One region of the Bradyrhizobium sp. LMG 9283 genome, then DNA from elsewhere that is predicted to be linked to it. Evidence: predicted binding sites of a transcription regulator. Region 1 holds the regulator's gene; the other holds the start of a gene.
What was found. The regulator LexA, encoded in region 1, represses DNA repair genes until DNA is damaged. The targets are predictions, from matches to a motif close to TGTTCNNNNTGTGTTCNG.
Positions count from the first base shown of each region.

Region 2: the regulator LexA is predicted to act here: its motif matches at 1,331-1,348, upstream of P6U29_RS30575 (DUF3072 domain-containing protein).

Region 1 is NZ_CP120691.1:4,311,240-4,318,849, forward strand. Features, by position in the region: gene P6U29_RS20360 (MFS transporter) at 1-1,265, opposite strand, end outside; gene P6U29_RS20365 (ComEC/Rec2 family competence protein) at 1,773-4,052, shown strand; gene P6U29_RS20370 (hypothetical protein) at 4,179-4,613, opposite strand; gene lexA (transcriptional repressor LexA) at 5,166-5,867, opposite strand; gene glp (gephyrin-like molybdotransferase Glp) at 6,043-7,254, opposite strand; gene P6U29_RS20385 (hypothetical protein) at 7,399-7,610, shown strand, end outside.
Region 2 is NZ_CP120691.1:6,495,756-6,503,365, reverse strand. Features, by position in the region: gene P6U29_RS30590 (Do family serine endopeptidase) at 1-76, shown strand, start outside; gene P6U29_RS30585 (hypothetical protein) at 349-711, shown strand; gene P6U29_RS30580 (DUF6496 domain-containing protein) at 724-1,011, opposite strand; gene P6U29_RS30575 (DUF3072 domain-containing protein) at 1,100-1,294, opposite strand; gene P6U29_RS30570 (hypothetical protein) at 1,410-1,631, shown strand; gene P6U29_RS30565 (hypothetical protein) at 1,834-2,073, opposite strand; gene P6U29_RS30560 (hypothetical protein) at 2,168-2,425, opposite strand; gene P6U29_RS30555 (hypothetical protein) at 2,567-2,788, shown strand; gene P6U29_RS30550 (HWE histidine kinase domain-containing protein) at 2,785-4,272, opposite strand; gene P6U29_RS30545 (HAMP domain-containing protein) at 4,286-7,610, opposite strand, start outside.

The sequences.
Region 1 (7,610 bases):
ATCAGGAAGACGGCAAGCACGAAGCACACCGCGGGGACCGCGATCGGATAAATCAGCGCATAGCCGATGCTGCCGGTCGCGGCGAATGCCGCCGACGTGATGAACGGCACCAATCCGCCACCCCAGCCATTGCCGATGTGGTACGGCACCGAGACCGACGTATACCTGATCCTGGCGGGAAAGAATTCCGCCAGAAACGCGCCGACCGGCCCGTACACCATCCCGACATAGCAAACGAGGATGAAGATGATAAAGATCGCGGCCGGATAGTTGATGTTTCCGGGCTGCGTGACAGTCCCCAGCCACAGATAGAGCGGATAGTACGTGATCGCGGCGAGCAGCATGCCGCCGAGGATCACCGGCTTGCGGCCGATCAGATCCGACAGCCAGCCAAAGAAGATCAGGCTCGGTGTGGCAATGAGCAGTGCGGCGCCCACGATGTAGGCGGAGGTCAGCGGGTCCACCTTGGAGACCTGCTGCAGGAAGTACAGCGCCCAGAACTGACCACTGTACCAGACCACGCCCTGTCCGATCAGGACCACAATCGCGATCCCGATGTATTTGATGTTGGAGCTGAGGAAAGCCTCCTTCCAAGGGTTCCTCGTCATCTGGCCGCGGGCCCTGATCTCCTGGAAGATTGGCGTTTCCTGGAGCTGGAGCCGGATATAGATCGCGATCGCCACCAGCAGGAAGGACAGCAGGAACGGAACGCGCCAAGCCCATTCGTCGAAGGCCTGGTTGCCGGCATATGTCCGCGTGAGGATGATGACGGCCAGCGACACCACGATTCCGAGAGTGGGCGAGGTCTGCAGCCAGCCGGTATAATAGCCGCGTCGATCGTCCGGCACATGTTCGGCGACGTAGGTGATGGCGCCACCATATTCGCCGCCCAGGCACAAACCCTGGATCATGCGCAGGCCAAAGAGAATGAACGCGGCCGTCAGACCAATCGACTGGTAGGTCGGGATCAACCCGATCGCCCCTGTGCCGAGTCCCATTCCGCTGAGCGTAATGAGAAAGGTGTATTTGCGGCCGACCCGGTCACCCATCCATCCGAACAGGAAGGCGCCCAGCGGACGGATGAGAAATCCTGCCGTGAAGAGCGCGATCGTGCTGAGGAGGGCGGCAACCGGGTGGGATTGCTCAAAGAACTTGACCGATAGAACTGCGGCCAGGCTGCCAAAGATGTAGAAATCATACCATTCGATGATGTTTCCCACCGATGCAGCGATGATCACGCGGCGAAAATCGCTCGGTACCTGCATGTGCGACTCCTATGGTTTCAAGACGTCTCCTCGCCTGTTTCAGCGATCGATCTTCTCGCGGAGAGCGCGATGCGCGGCGTCGCAGGCGCCAATTCAAAGAGTTGCGTCGGCAACGTCTGACTTCAGGTGCGCTTTCGCGCCACCTGAGAAGAGCTCCGGCGGCCTTAGAACCGCGAGCCACCACTGCCTTGCCCGTCCTGTCGGGGAGGCGGGGAACCGTAGTGTAATCCCACCTCGGGCCGGCAACTTATGAGACTTTCGGCTCAATCGATCTGTCGCAGGACGCTTTGCCAACGAGATCGAAGGGCTCGATACTTCGCGACTTCTGGTCAGAGACGTCTCGGACGTTGCGAGGAATCCAGAAGAGATGCCAAGGCGGCGGTCGCCGTGACCTTGGAAGGGGAAAAGTAGGGTCTCGCCGCGTTCGTTCCTGATCCGTACCGCTATTCGCGCAGCCGCACGTTCCGGTAGCCTCGGCACCCGTCGCGTATCGTAAGGTGCAGGGGAATGGCGGAGCCGGGGCGGCAAGTACGCTCCCAGGGAGTTGCCGGGACGTGGCCGGTCGGCCGCGCCGCACCGGCTGGCGGCTTTGCGCCGGCGGGCTTTGGCGTCTGGCCGGCAATCGTCGAAACGTTGCGCGAATGGGCCCGCGCCGAGGCCGGGCCTGGTCGGCTGTTGCCGTGGGTGCCGGTTGCCTTCGGCGGCGGCATCGCGCTCTATTTCGCCGCCGATCATGAGCCGGTGCTGTGGGTGGTCGTCGCGACGGCGGCCGTTCTCGCGCTTGGCGCCGTGCTGCTGCGGCGGAGCCGGTTGTTTGCGCCCGCGATCATGATCGCGGCGGTCGCCGCCGGCTTTGCCATGGCGACCTGGAAGACGGCGCGCATAGCCCACACCGTTTTGGCCAAGCCGCTCTATTCGGTGTCGCTGTCGGGCTATGTGGAAGCACGCGACATCCGCGAGCGCACCGATCGTTTCGTGCTGCGTGTCAGCGCGATGGAGGCGCAGCGCAGCGACGTGAGGCTCGAGCGCGTCCGCCTCTCGGTGCGCAAGGGCACGGCGCCTGAAGTCGGCAGCTTCGTGCAATTGAAGGCGCGGCTGTTGCCGCCGATTTCGCCGGTGCGTCCCGGCAGCTATGATTTCTCGCGCGATATGTTCTTCCAGGGCATTGGTGCCTCCGGTTTCGTGATGGGCGCGATCACGGCTTCAGTGCCGCCGGATGCCGGCGGCTTGCGGCTGCGTTACGCCGCTTTCATGCAGGGCCTGCGCGATGCGATCGACGCGCGCATCCGCGCCACGCTCGATGGCGACAACCGCGCGATTGCGACCGCGCTGCTCACGGGACGGCGCGACGCGATCAGCACGCCCGTCAACGATGCCATGTTCGTCTCGGGGCTCGGACATGTGCTGTCGATCTCCGGCTATCACATGGCGGTCGTCGCCGGCGTCGTCTTCTTCGCGGTGCGCGCGCTGCTGGCGCTGATCCCGGGACTGGCGGCCGGCTTCGCCATTAAGAAATGGGCGGCGGCGGCGGCGCTGGTCGCGGCTGCGTTCTACCTGCTGCTGTCAGGCGCGGAGGTTGCGACGCAAAGATCGTTCTTCATGACTGCGGTGGTGTTGATCGCCGTGATGGTCGATCGCCGCGCCATTACTTTCCGGACGCTGGCGGTGGCCGCGCTGATCGTGCTCGCGGTCGCGCCCGAGGCCCTGGTGCATCCGAGCTTTCAGATGTCCTTCGCCGCGACGCTCGGGCTGGTGGCGCTGGTGCAGATCGGCATGCCGAACCTGCTTGCATCGCCCGATCATTCGGCGACCGCGCGCATCGCGCTGTGGGGCGGCCGCGAGATCGCGATGTTGTTCCTGGCCTCGTTGATCGCGGGGCTTGCGACCACGCCCTATGCTGCCTTCCACTTCCATCGTGTGACGCCATACGGCGTGCTCGCCAATCTCGGCGCGATGCCGGTGGTCTCGGCGCTGGTGATGCCGGCGGGGCTTTTAGGGCTGCTCGCGGCTCCCTTCGGGCTCGACGGCGTGTTCTGGTGGCTGATGGGGATCGGTATTGACTGGATGGTCGCGGTCTCGCGCTGGGTGGCGGCTCTGCCGGGCGCGGTTGGCCGCATTCCGGCGTTCGGGATCGCGCCGGTGGTCGCGGCCAGCCTCGGGATCATCGTGATGGGCCTGCTGCGCACGCCCTTGCGCTGGTCCGGTGCCCTGATGCTGCTTGCAGCGATCCTCTGGGGGCTGTCGGTGCGGCAGCCCGATATCCTGATTGCCGGGGATGGCGCGAGCGTCGCGGTCCGGGGCGGGGATGGGCGTTTGCATGTGATCCGGGCAAGCAAGGATGGCTTTCTGCTGAGGGAGTGGTTAGCTGCCGATGCCGATCCGCGCGATGCCGCCAACGCCTCGTTGGCGAGCGGTGTGTCATGTGACGAGTCCGGCTGCGTGGCGCCGCTTGCGGACGGAGGGCTGGTCGCGCTTTCTCTGCGCATCGACGCGTTGGCTGATGATTGCAGCCGTGCCGCGTTGGTGGTGACGGCGCGGCCCGCGCCGCCCGATTGCGCGGCGATGGTGGTCGATCGGCCGCGTCTTGCCAGTCAGGGCGCGCTGGCTCTGATGCAAAACGGAGAGGGCTTCTCGGTGCAGGCGGTGAGGGCGAGAGGCGCAAACCGCCCCTGGCTGCCCGCCGGCGCCGGCGAGGGGGATTTCGATAGCAGCCTTGCGCCGAAAACGGCCGCGCCTCGCAACCGGGACGCAACGCCATCGGAGGCCGACTTGCAGGCTGACGATTGAGGATAGATGCGCGGGGTGCCGGTCCGACGGGATTCCGCAGGACGCAAACCATACCATCTCGCCGGCCTCGGCCGGCGATGGCATTTCAAATCCTGGCCCTCGACCCACCGGCCGGGGGCGACGACCTCAGCCGATCGGCAGGCGCGTGATCGTGGACCGCGTCTCGGCGACGATCTGCGGCTTGTGCTCGCGCTCGCCAACCGGCTGGGTCACCGGCAACTGCAGCACGGTCGCGCGCTGGCCTTCGACGAGCTGTGTCACCAGCACGTATTTGCCGTCGGGAAATTCGATCGCGTCATGATGGCGATCGGGAATGTGCGGGTCGATCTTGCCGAACTTTCCGACGCGGGAGTTGACGGTGCGCGTCCAGATCCAGCGGTTGTCGTAACGGACGTTGTCGGCGAAAGCGAGCTCCGTTCCCGGCAGCAGGCAGACCGCGACCGAGAGATCGGCTTCGGAGGCGAAGCCGCGTGTCGAGGTACCGCGGAAGGTTGTCGTGACGATCGTCTCGCCGACTTCGGCAGGGCGCGTCGCGACGGCATGCAGGCTGTAGTCACACATCGGGTGCTCCTCATGCGAAGATAGCGAACCCGCACCTCTTTTGTTTTCGAGGCGCAGGCCTCTATCGGGGTGAAGCATACAACGTTCTGCTCGGTTGTAGGCAAATCTGCGGCTGGGGTCCGCAAGCCACGATCACATTATCTTTCCCGGATTCGATAGGAACAAAGCCGACGCCTGTGCATTCGGAAGACGCCATGTCAGCGCCCCGCGGGTGCCGACCAGCTTGAATATTGCCAGCTCGATTGCGGAGGCTGTGCGATTGCATTCCGCGCGTTGCGGATATGCTCGCGAGCCGCCGATTGCCTGCGCATACGGCGATGCGATGGTGTGGCAACGGCTTGCGATGCCGATGCTGCGGCCAGCGCCGCAATGATTGTCCATGCAACGATCTGGCGCATGGCGTCTCCTCAAGCTCTCAGGCCGCGAAGCGATGTCGCTTCGCGCGGCGTCTCGAGGATGTCGCGCCGGAGGGGGGCTGGATAATCCGGAAAGACTATCCAGCCGGAGCGGAAATGCTCCGCTCCAACAGGTGTCGAACGACCGCAGGACCGCTTAGTATTTCCGGTAAAGCCCGATCAGCTTGCCCTGAATCTTCACGCGGTTCGGCGGAAGGATGCGGACCTCGTAGGCGGCATTGGCGGGCTCGAGCGCGATCGAGGCGCCGCGACGGCGGAAGCGCTTGAGCGTGGCCTCCTCGTCATCGATCAGCGCCACCACGATGTCGCCGGTGTCGGCGCTCTCGTTGCGCTGGATCAGCGCCATGTCGCCATCGAGGATGCCGGCCTCGACCATCGAATCGCCGCGCACTTCGAGTGCGTAGTGCTCGCCCGAGCCGAGCATGTCGGGCGGTACGCTGATGGTGTGGCTGCGGGTCTGCAGCGCCTCGATCGGCGTGCCGGCCGCGATGCGGCCCATCACCGGCACCGCGACGGGACGCTCGCCCTCGTCAACAGGCGGGCTGGAGCTCGCGCGCACCTTGCCGAGATTGCCCTCGATGACGCTCGGCGTGAAGCCGCGGCGATTGCCGGCAGCGGCCTGGAGTTCGGGCAGCTTGATCACCTCGATGGCCCGGGCGCGGTTGGGCAGGCGGCGGATGAAGCCGCGCTCCTCGAGCGCAGTGATCAGGCGATGAATGCCTGACTTCGAGCGCAGGTCGAGCGCATCCTTCATCTCGTCGAAGGACGGCGGCACGCCGCTTTCCTTCAGACGTTCGCTGATGAACCGCAGAAGCTCGTATTGTTTGCGCGTCAACATCTCGACCAAAGTCCCCCGGTTGATGTCGTTCGATTCCGAGACGATGAATTCAGCGATAAGCCGCTACATCCTCGAAACAAATCATGAACGGACACTATATGTTCGATATGTGTTCCGCAACTGCTTAATTTACCGTGAACGGGGCAAAACTCGCGGAATGCGTGTGCAATGCAGCTCAGGCGGGGAGCCGCAGCACCTCGCAAGGCGTGCCGGCCTCGGCCTTCGGCGCGAACGGCGCGCGCACGAGAAGTACCTGTGCCGCAGCGAGATTCGCAAGCAGAGAGGAGTCCTGATGGCTGACGGGAAGGGCGACGAGCGTGCCGTCGCCGCGCAGCTCCAGGCGCGCACGCAGATAATCCTCGCGCTGGTCGTTGGCCCCGAGATCGCGGCCCAGCACGGCGCGCTCGCGGTGATGATGAATCACCGAGCGGCCTGACAGGGCGCGAATCAGCGGCACCATGAACAGGAAGGCGCATACGTATGATGACACCGGATTGCCGGGCAGGCCGATTACGCGCATGGCGCCGAGCCGTCCGTGCATCATCGGCTTGCCGGGCCGGATAGCGATCTTCCAGAACGCCATCGAGATGCCTTCGCCCTTCAGCGCCTGCTGAACCAGATCGTGGTCGCCGACCGACGCGCCACCGGTCGTGATCAGGATGTCGGCGCCGCTCTCGCGGGCGCGGCGGATGCCGGCGGAAGTGGCCTGCAGCGTATCGGCGGCAACGCCGAGGTCGATGGTCTCGGCGCCCTCACTGCGGGCGAGCGCGTGCAGGGCGTAGCCATTGGAATAGACGATCTGGCCGTATCCGGGCGTGGCGCCCGGCATCACCAGCTCGTCGCCGGTGGCGAGGATCGCGACCTTCGGACGGCGGCAAACGGCAAGCTGCGGGTGGTTCATCGCAGCGGCGAGCGCGAGATCGCGCTCGGTGAGACGGGTTCCCTTGCGCAGCAGCACGTCGCCCTCGCGGAAGTCGACGCCGGCAGGGCGGATGTGCCGTCCGGGAATCGCGGCTTCCTTGATCGTGATGTGCTTGCCGTCGGCGACCGTGTCCTCCTGGATCACGACCGCATCGGCGCCATCGGGAACGACGCCGCCGGTGAAGATCCGAACGGCTTCGCCGGCGCCGACCGTTCCCGCGAACGGACGGCCCGCTGCGACCTCACCGGTCACCGTCAGCCTGGAATCGATCGTGGCCGCATCGGCGGCGCGCACGGCATAGCCGTCCATCGCCGACATGGCTTCGGGCGGCTGCGTGCGCCGCGCCGCGATGTTGTGCGCGAGCACGCGATGGTAGGCCTGATCGAGGGCGACCGTCTCCTCGGCCAGTGGCTCTGTGCCGGCGAGCACGGCGGCAAGCGCGTCGGATACCGGCATCAGGGCCACGGCGAACTCCCGCAACAAATCGAAGCAATCGAAGGACTCGGTCGGCAAGGTTCTAGCCGAGCGGAGGGGCTGAAGCAAAAGACCTCCTCAAGCCAGCGAGAAGTCACGCTTCCTTTCCGCACTGGCTCGGCTTATCTTCGGTCGATGACAAAACTGCTCGAAAAGGCGCTCCAAGCCGTGCGGCAGCTTCCTGCGGATAGCCAGGACGAGATTGCGCGCGCGATTTTGGCTTTGACCGGCAACGGAGGGGAGCCCGAGGAGATTGATTCCGGCCATCTTCCGGCGGTCCTTGAGGGGCTCGCACAAGCGAACCTCCGGCAGTTTGCGTCTGATGCCGACGTCGAAGCCGCGTTCCG
Region 2 (7,610 bases), 2.2 Mb from region 1:
GTCGGGCAAGCGCAGCGTTCTGTTGCAGGTCAGAAGCGCGGATGCCACCCGCTTCGTCGCGGTGCCGCTCGCGTAAGGCGAAGCTCGACCGGTACGAGTCCAGAAGGGCGGCCCTTGGGCCGCCTTTCGCATAAGCAATCAAGGTCGCCAAGGCCCGATAACATTCTCGTTAGCGGCAGGGATGATGAGCCCGTGCGTCCGAAAAAGCCGTGTTCGCCGGTCACAGTTCCACGGTGCCTCTGTGCTCTGCTGCAGCGTAGCAGCGGAGTCGAGTTGCAAGGGTGGAACTTCGAGCCTTCCCGGCGCTTTGTGGAACTGGCCGGTGGTTCACATTTGATCGGTGCCGACATGGATCGATTGAAGCTCTCGCTGAGGAGTGCGCTGCTCCTGGCGCCGTTGGTCTTCTGGAACGGAAACGCGCTCGGGCGCGACGACGGCCGCTACGCCGACTCGCCCCTCAAGCCATGGTTCGACAGTTTGCGCAGCCATCTGGGTCCGTGCTGCTCGGATGCGGATGGGGTCGCCGTTGCCGATCCCGACTGGGAGTCGCACAACGGGCGTTACCGCGTGCGTCTTGATGGACAGTGGATCGAGGTGCCGGACGAAGCCGTCATCACCGAGCCGAACCGGGCCGGCCGCACCATGGTGTGGCCGGTGAAGACTGCGTTCGGGATTTCGATCCGCTGCTTCATGCCGGGGAGCATGATCTGAGACTTGTCAGCGTCAGCGCTTGCTGGATTTGCGCTTCGACGACTTCTTCGACGACTTCTTCGATGACGTCCTGGACGTCTTCCTGGCGCTCTTGCGCTTCGAAGCCTTCTTCGGGACCTTCTTGCCCTTCTTGCGTGCCTTCGACAGTCCGATCGCGATCGCCTGCTTGCGGCTCTTCACGCGGCCGCCGCGTCCCCCACGGCCGCTTTTCGCGGTGCCCTTCTTGTAGCGCCGCATCTCGCTTTCGACATCGCTGCCGGCGCTGCGTGAGTAACGGCGTTTCTTTGCCTTGCGTGCCATGCATGTTCTCCCTTGGCCGAAGAAAAACCATTCGGCACCGCCATGGTTCCGGGAGCGCCTATGCAACGTTCCAGACGCGAACCGCTGCCTAGAAGGAATTCGCCAGCTCGATCTCCGCTTCGAGGGCCTGGATGCGCCGTGCGGCCTCGCTGAAGGACAGATCCCGCGCGTATTGGGCGGGTTGATAGGCCTCTTCACTCAGCCGTTTCAGCCTGAGGCCCTGCGCTCGCGTCATCTGCTCGCTCAGAAAAGCCCTGGCGTCGTATTTACCTTGAACCTGCATGCCGCTCCTCCGTCCTGAATTCGTGACTTGACTATATGTTCTTATTTTGTTCTAACAAGCCATGGACAACAGAATTAATGAAATTCGACGTAAAATCAGAGCTTTGAGGCTTGAGATGGCCGACGTCGAGGCGTCGGTGCGCGACCTCGTCGAGCGCGACCGCGACTGCACAGAAAGGGCCTTGGCGCAGATGGATCTGCGCCGGAAAATCAACCTCCTGATCGGCGAATGGAGGGCGGCTGGTGGCAGCGACGTTCTGCCTGATGTCCGCGACCGGGTTCGCCTTCGTCCCGTGAAGACAGTCGGCAATCCCGCACGCGCAATCGGACGCCGCTGAGATCTTTGGAAGCGTGTGGGGGAGGAAGAGCAGGACCCGTACCGGATCTCGCAACTGCGCGTCGAACCGCGATCGCGGTTGAATGTGCGCGTCCAACGCGAGTGCCCGAAGCTCGCGGATGCCGGATCCTGACAGCTTGGAGCGTCGAGCCCAGGGCAAGGGCTCCGCAATGGCGGAGCCCTGCATGGATTCCAGGGAGCGTCTATTTGGTATTGGTCATGCCGCCTTTTTTCGTCATGGTGCCGCCCTGATCGGAGCCGGGACCAGAGCCGCCTTGGCCGGAAGGATCAGCGCCCCTGGTAGACTTGGTATTGGCGCCGGTGGTCTGCGAGGATGACATCGAGGATCCATGCTTGGCCTTCGACTTGGCCTGGGCGGCGAACGGCGCGGCGGCTAGGCCGGTTGCCAACATCACGGCGAGAGCGAGCTTGGTCGTCTTCATGCGGGAAACTCCCTGAGTTAAATTGACGCAGGCAGCCAACCGCTATTCGCCGCAGGAGTTCCCAACGAAGCATTTCCCACGCGTCACGCACGCTTCAAGATTGCTTGTCCTCTGCGAGGATGAACACGACGCCAGTGAGCGTCGCGCCGATCGCGAACGTCGTCACCAAGGTGACGACGAAGACCGCAACGGCTTGGCTTCCGCCGTTATTGAGCAGGTTTGCCACGGCCGGATTGGACAGGACGAGCGCAAGACTGAAGATGAGGCCGAGGGCTGCGCCCATCATTACATGCGTCATCAGTTTGATAAGGCCGCTGGCGGAAATCAGCTCTGACGACTTCTTGGTGCGCATGGGACTGCATCCCGAACTGGCATGCCAACGCACGCGCAAGTCCCTGGTTCCATCCGATCGAAGGAATTTGTCATCACTGGCTTCATCCGACGTTCATGCCGGGCTTGCGAGGATGGGGGCCGTCAAAACGGGAATATCGCTATGGGCAAGGTAGTCTTTCTTTACCGCTCGCTGGCCTATCGTAACGCGGCCGCGGACATCTTGCGCAAAGCCCGCAGGCTGCCGCGCGGAGCAGAGCGAAATGCGGCACGCCGCTACGCCAGGGCGTTGCGCGATCTCGCCCGAACGGAGGCCTGGCTGGAAGGACGGGTCGCGCGTGAACCGCGGATGGCCCGGCGCGTGACGAGCGCAGCGTCCGGTTAGCCGGACGCGCGCTGCAATTCGGCGGGGCCGGCGGTATCGAATTTGCCGGGTGCGGTCGTCGCCGTCTTGCGTGTCAACGGCACCTCCAGACGGCACAACAGGCCCTCGGCACGCCAATCGAACTGCGCCTGTCCGCCAAGCTGGGACTCGATGCTCGCAAGCAGGCTCCGCGTGCCGAAGCCGCGCGATTTCGGTGTCATGACCAGCGGACCGCCCGATTCCTCCCAACACAGCGTGAGCAGCTCGTCCGCGACCTGCCAATGGATCGCGAGCCGTCCCGATCGGGTCGAGAGCGCGCCATACTTTGCCGAGTTGGTGAAGAGCTCGTGCAGTGCGAGCGCCAGCGTCTGGGCCGTTGCCGGCCGCAACTGAACTTCGGGACCTGCCAATCTGATCTGGTCGCCGAGCGAATAGGGCGCAAGCTCCTCGTCGATCAACTTGGAAAGCTCAGCGCCCTGCCAGCTCGACAGCGACAGGATGGTGTGCACGCGCGCCAGTGCATTGATGCGCCCCTCCACCGCGTTGACATAGGCCTTGACCCCGTCGGCCCGCGTGAGGCGCACGATCGACTGCGCCAGCGCCAGCGCATTTTTGGCGCGATGATCGACTTCCCGCGCGAGGAGGTTCTGCCGCTCCTCGGCGCGCTTGCGCTCGGTGATGTCGACGGTGACGCCGCTGACGCGCACCACGCGCCCGCTCTCGTCGACCGTCGCGGCCGCCGTGCCGACGCACCAGCGCACCTCGCCGTCGGGCCGCACGATGCGGAACTCTGTTTCGTAGGCGCGCGTGCCCTTGTTGAATTCGGCGATCGCTTTGCGCAATTGATCGACGTCATCGGGGTGCAACAGCGCCTGAACGTTGGCCGGATTGACCTCGAAGCTCTCCGGGCCGACGCCGAAGATGCGGTACTGCCCCTCGTCCCACATCCAATCGCCGCTGATCCAGTCCCAGTCCCAGGACCCCATCTTGCCGGCAGCGATCGCCATGCTGCGCCGCTGCTCACTCTCGCGCAGCTTCGCGGTGGAGCTCTCCAGTTCCGCGGTGCGTGCGCGGACGCGGTCCTCCAGTTCGTGGTTCAGCCGTTCGAGCTCGCGCGTCTTGCGATAGAGCTCAGCAAACACCTTGATCTTGGCGCGCAGCACTTCCGGCACGACCGGTACCGGCACGTAATCGACCGCGCCCATCTCGTAGCCGCGCAACCGGTCGATGTCGCTGACCTGGATGGCCGAGATGAAGATCATCGCGGTCTTCTGGAAGCGCGGATGCTCGCGGATCATCGCGGCGAGCTCGAAACCATCGAGCTCGGGCATGCAGACGTCGACCAGGATCACCGCGATCTCGGTCTTGAGCAGAACCTCCAACGCCTCACGCCCCGAGGAGGCGATCACGAGGTTCTCGCCGAGATCCTTCAGAATCACCTCATAGGCGAGCAGCTTGGCGGGCTGATCGTCGACGAGGAGGATGTTGACCTTTTCGTGGTCCATTCGCGGATTCCACTCAGCGGTGCAGCCACATGCGGATCGCAAGCAGCAATTGGTCGGTGTTGACCGGCTTGGCGAGGTAGTCGGACGCGCCGGCTTCGAGGCACTTCTCTCGGTCGCCCTTCATCGCCTTGGCGGTCAATGCAATGATCGGAACACGGGCGAAGGCCGGGTTCTCGCGGATCACGCCGATGGTCTGATAGCCATCCATCTGCGGCATCATGATGTCCATCAGCACGATCGCGATCTCCGGATTCGATTCGACCAGTGTCACCGCCTCGCTGCCGGTCGTCGCCGTCAGCACCTTCATGCCGCGTCGTTCCAGCACGCTCGACAGGGCGAAGATGTTCCGGGCGTCGTCATCGACGAGCAGTGCGGTCTTGCCGATCAGGTCCTCATCGGAACTGTTCAGCTTCTCCAGCATACGCTGCTTCTCGACCGGCAGCTCCGTGATCACGCGGTGCAGGAACAGCGCGGTCTCGTCGAGCAGGCGTTCCGGCGACTCCACGCCCTTGACCACGATGCTGCGCGCCATGGTGTGGAGCTCGGCATCCTCTTCCGCTGAGAGCTCGCGTCCGGTGAACACCACGACCGGGATGTTCGACAGCGTCTCGTCATTGCGGATCTGGTCAAGCACCTCGAATCCGCTCATGTCGGGCAGCCGCAGGTCGAGCACCACGCAATCGCAGGGCTGCTCGCGCAGCGTCGAGAGCGCGCCGGCCCCGGTATCCGTGGCTAAGATCTCGATGTCGTCGTGGTGCAGCAGCTCGCGGATCGAAAGCTGCTCGGCCTCGTTGTCCTCGACGATCAGCAGCCGCTTGCGCCGCGGTCGCGCATATTCCTTGATCTGCGTCAGTGCGGCCGATACGCCCTCGGTGGTTGTCGGCTTGTTGACGAAGGAGAACGCGCCGCGCGCCAGCGCATGCTGGCGGTCCTCGTCGAGCGTAATGATCTGCACGGGGATGTGGCGGGTCAGCGGATTGTGCTTGAGCTGGCTCAGGACGGTCCAGCCGAGCATGTCGGGCAGGAACACGTCGAGCGAGACGGCCGTCGGCTGGTACTGCTTGGCGAGATCCAGCGCCTCGGCTCCACGGGCAGCGACCAGAACCTTGAAGCCCCTGTCGCGGGCCAGATCGACCAGCACGCGGGCATAATGCGGGTCGTCCTCGACGATCAGGATGATGGTGTCCCCGGGCTCGAGGTTGAGTCGATCGTCGGGAAGCTGCTCGATGACGCGCTGCTGGTCAGGCACGGCCGGCTGTAGTGCCAGCGGCTGGCTGTATTGCTGTGACGCCGGCGCAGCCCGCGGCGCGAGCGTCGGGCCGGAATACTTCAGCGGCAGATAAAGCGTGAAGGACGAGCCCTTGCCCGGCGCGCTGCGCAGGTGGATTTCGCCTCCGAGCAGGCTCGCGAGCTCGCGGCTGATGGCGAGCCCGAGTCCGGTGCCGCCATACTTTCGGCTGGTGCCGGCATCCGCCTGCTGGAATGCCTCGAAGATCAGCTTCTGCTTCTCCAGGGGGATGCCGATGCCGGTATCGGACACTTCGAAGGCGATCACGGCCGGCGCGGAGTTCAGCACCGGGTGATCGGTCCCCCAGCCGCCGACCGCGCCGGCGACCTTCAGGCGCACTTCGCCTTCGGCGGTGAACTTGAAGGCGTTCGAGAGCAGGTTCTTCAGGACCTGTTGCAGGCGCTTGGAATCGGTGACGATGCTGCGCGGCAGGTTCGGATCGATGTCGATCTTGAACGACAGATTGCGGTTGTCTGCCTCGTGCCGGAACGGCCGGCCGACGGTCTCGAGCAGGTTCGCGGTCAGGATCTCCTCGGCGTCGACCGTCACCGTGCCGGACTCGATCTTGGAAAGATCGAGGATGTCGCTGATGAGGTTGAGCAGGTCGGTGCCGGCGCCGTGGATGGTGCGGGCGAATTCGACCTGCTTGGCCGAGAGGTTGCCATCCGGGTTGTCGCTGAGCTGCTGCCCGAGGATCAGGATCGAATTCAGCGGCGTGCGCAGCTCGTGGCTCATATTGGCGAGGAATTCGGACTTGTATTTCGAGGTCAGCGCGAGCTCGGTCGCCTTTTCCTCGAGCGCGCGGCGGGCCTGCTCGATCTCCTGGTTCTTGCGCTCGACCTCGACGTTGCGCTCGGCGAGCTGCTGCGCCTTCTGCTCGAGCTGGTCGTTGGTCTGCTGCAATTCGCGCTGCTGGGTCTGCAGCTCGCCGGCGAGCTGCTGCGACTGCTTGAGCAGACCTTCGGTCTGCATCGTAGCCTCGATCGAATTGAGCACGATGCCGATGGAGTCGGTGAGCTGCTCCAGGAACGTCATCTGCGAGGTGGTGAAGGAGACGAGCGAGGCGAGCTCGATCACGGCTTTGACCTGCCCCTCGAACAGGACCGGCAGCACGACGAGGTTCTTCGGCGCTACGCGGAACAGCGCCGAGTTGATCGGCACCACGTCGGATGGAATGTCGGCGACCATACGCGGCCGCTTGTCGAGAGCGCACTGGCCGATCAGGCCCTCGCCGAACTGCAAAACGCGCTGATAGGGGTAGACGCCATCGCTGGCGTACGAGGCGAGCAGCAGGAGCTGCGGGTCGTTCTCGTTCTCGACCTGGTAGATCACGCCGGTATGCGCGTTCACCAGCGGCGACAGTTCGGTGAGCAGCAGCCGGCCGACCGTGGTGAGGTCGCGCTGGCCCTGGAGCATGTTGGTGAATTTCGCGAGGTTCGTCTTCAGCCAATCCTGCTCGGTGTTCAGCTCGGTCGTGAGCCGCAGGTTGGTGATCATCGTGTTGATGTTGTCCTTGAGCTCCGCGACCTCGCCGCGGGCATCGACCTGGATCGAGCGCGTCAGGTCGCCCTTGGTCACTGCGGTCGCGACTTCCGCGATCGCGCGCACCTGCGAGGTGAGGTTGGCCGCGAGCAGATTGACGTTGCCGGTGAGATCTTTCCAGGTGCCGGCCGCGCCCGGCACGTTGGCCTGGCCTCCGAGCCGGCCTTCGACGCCGACCTCGCGCGCCACCGACGTCACCTGATCGGCGAAGGTCGCGAGCGTCTCGGTCATGTTGTTGATGGTGTCGGCGAGCGCCGCGACCTCGCCCTTCGATTTCACGGTGAGGTTCTGCTTCAAATCGCCATTGGCGACCGCGGTCACCACCTTGACGATGCCGCGCACCTGCTCCGTCAGGTTCGCCGCCATGAAATTGACGGTGTCGGTGAGATCCTTCCACGTCCCCGCAACGCCGGGCACCTGCGCCTGGCCACCGAGCTTGCCCTCGGTGCCGACCTCGCGCGCCACGCGCGTGACTTCGCCGGCGAAGGCGTTGAGCTGGTCCACCATG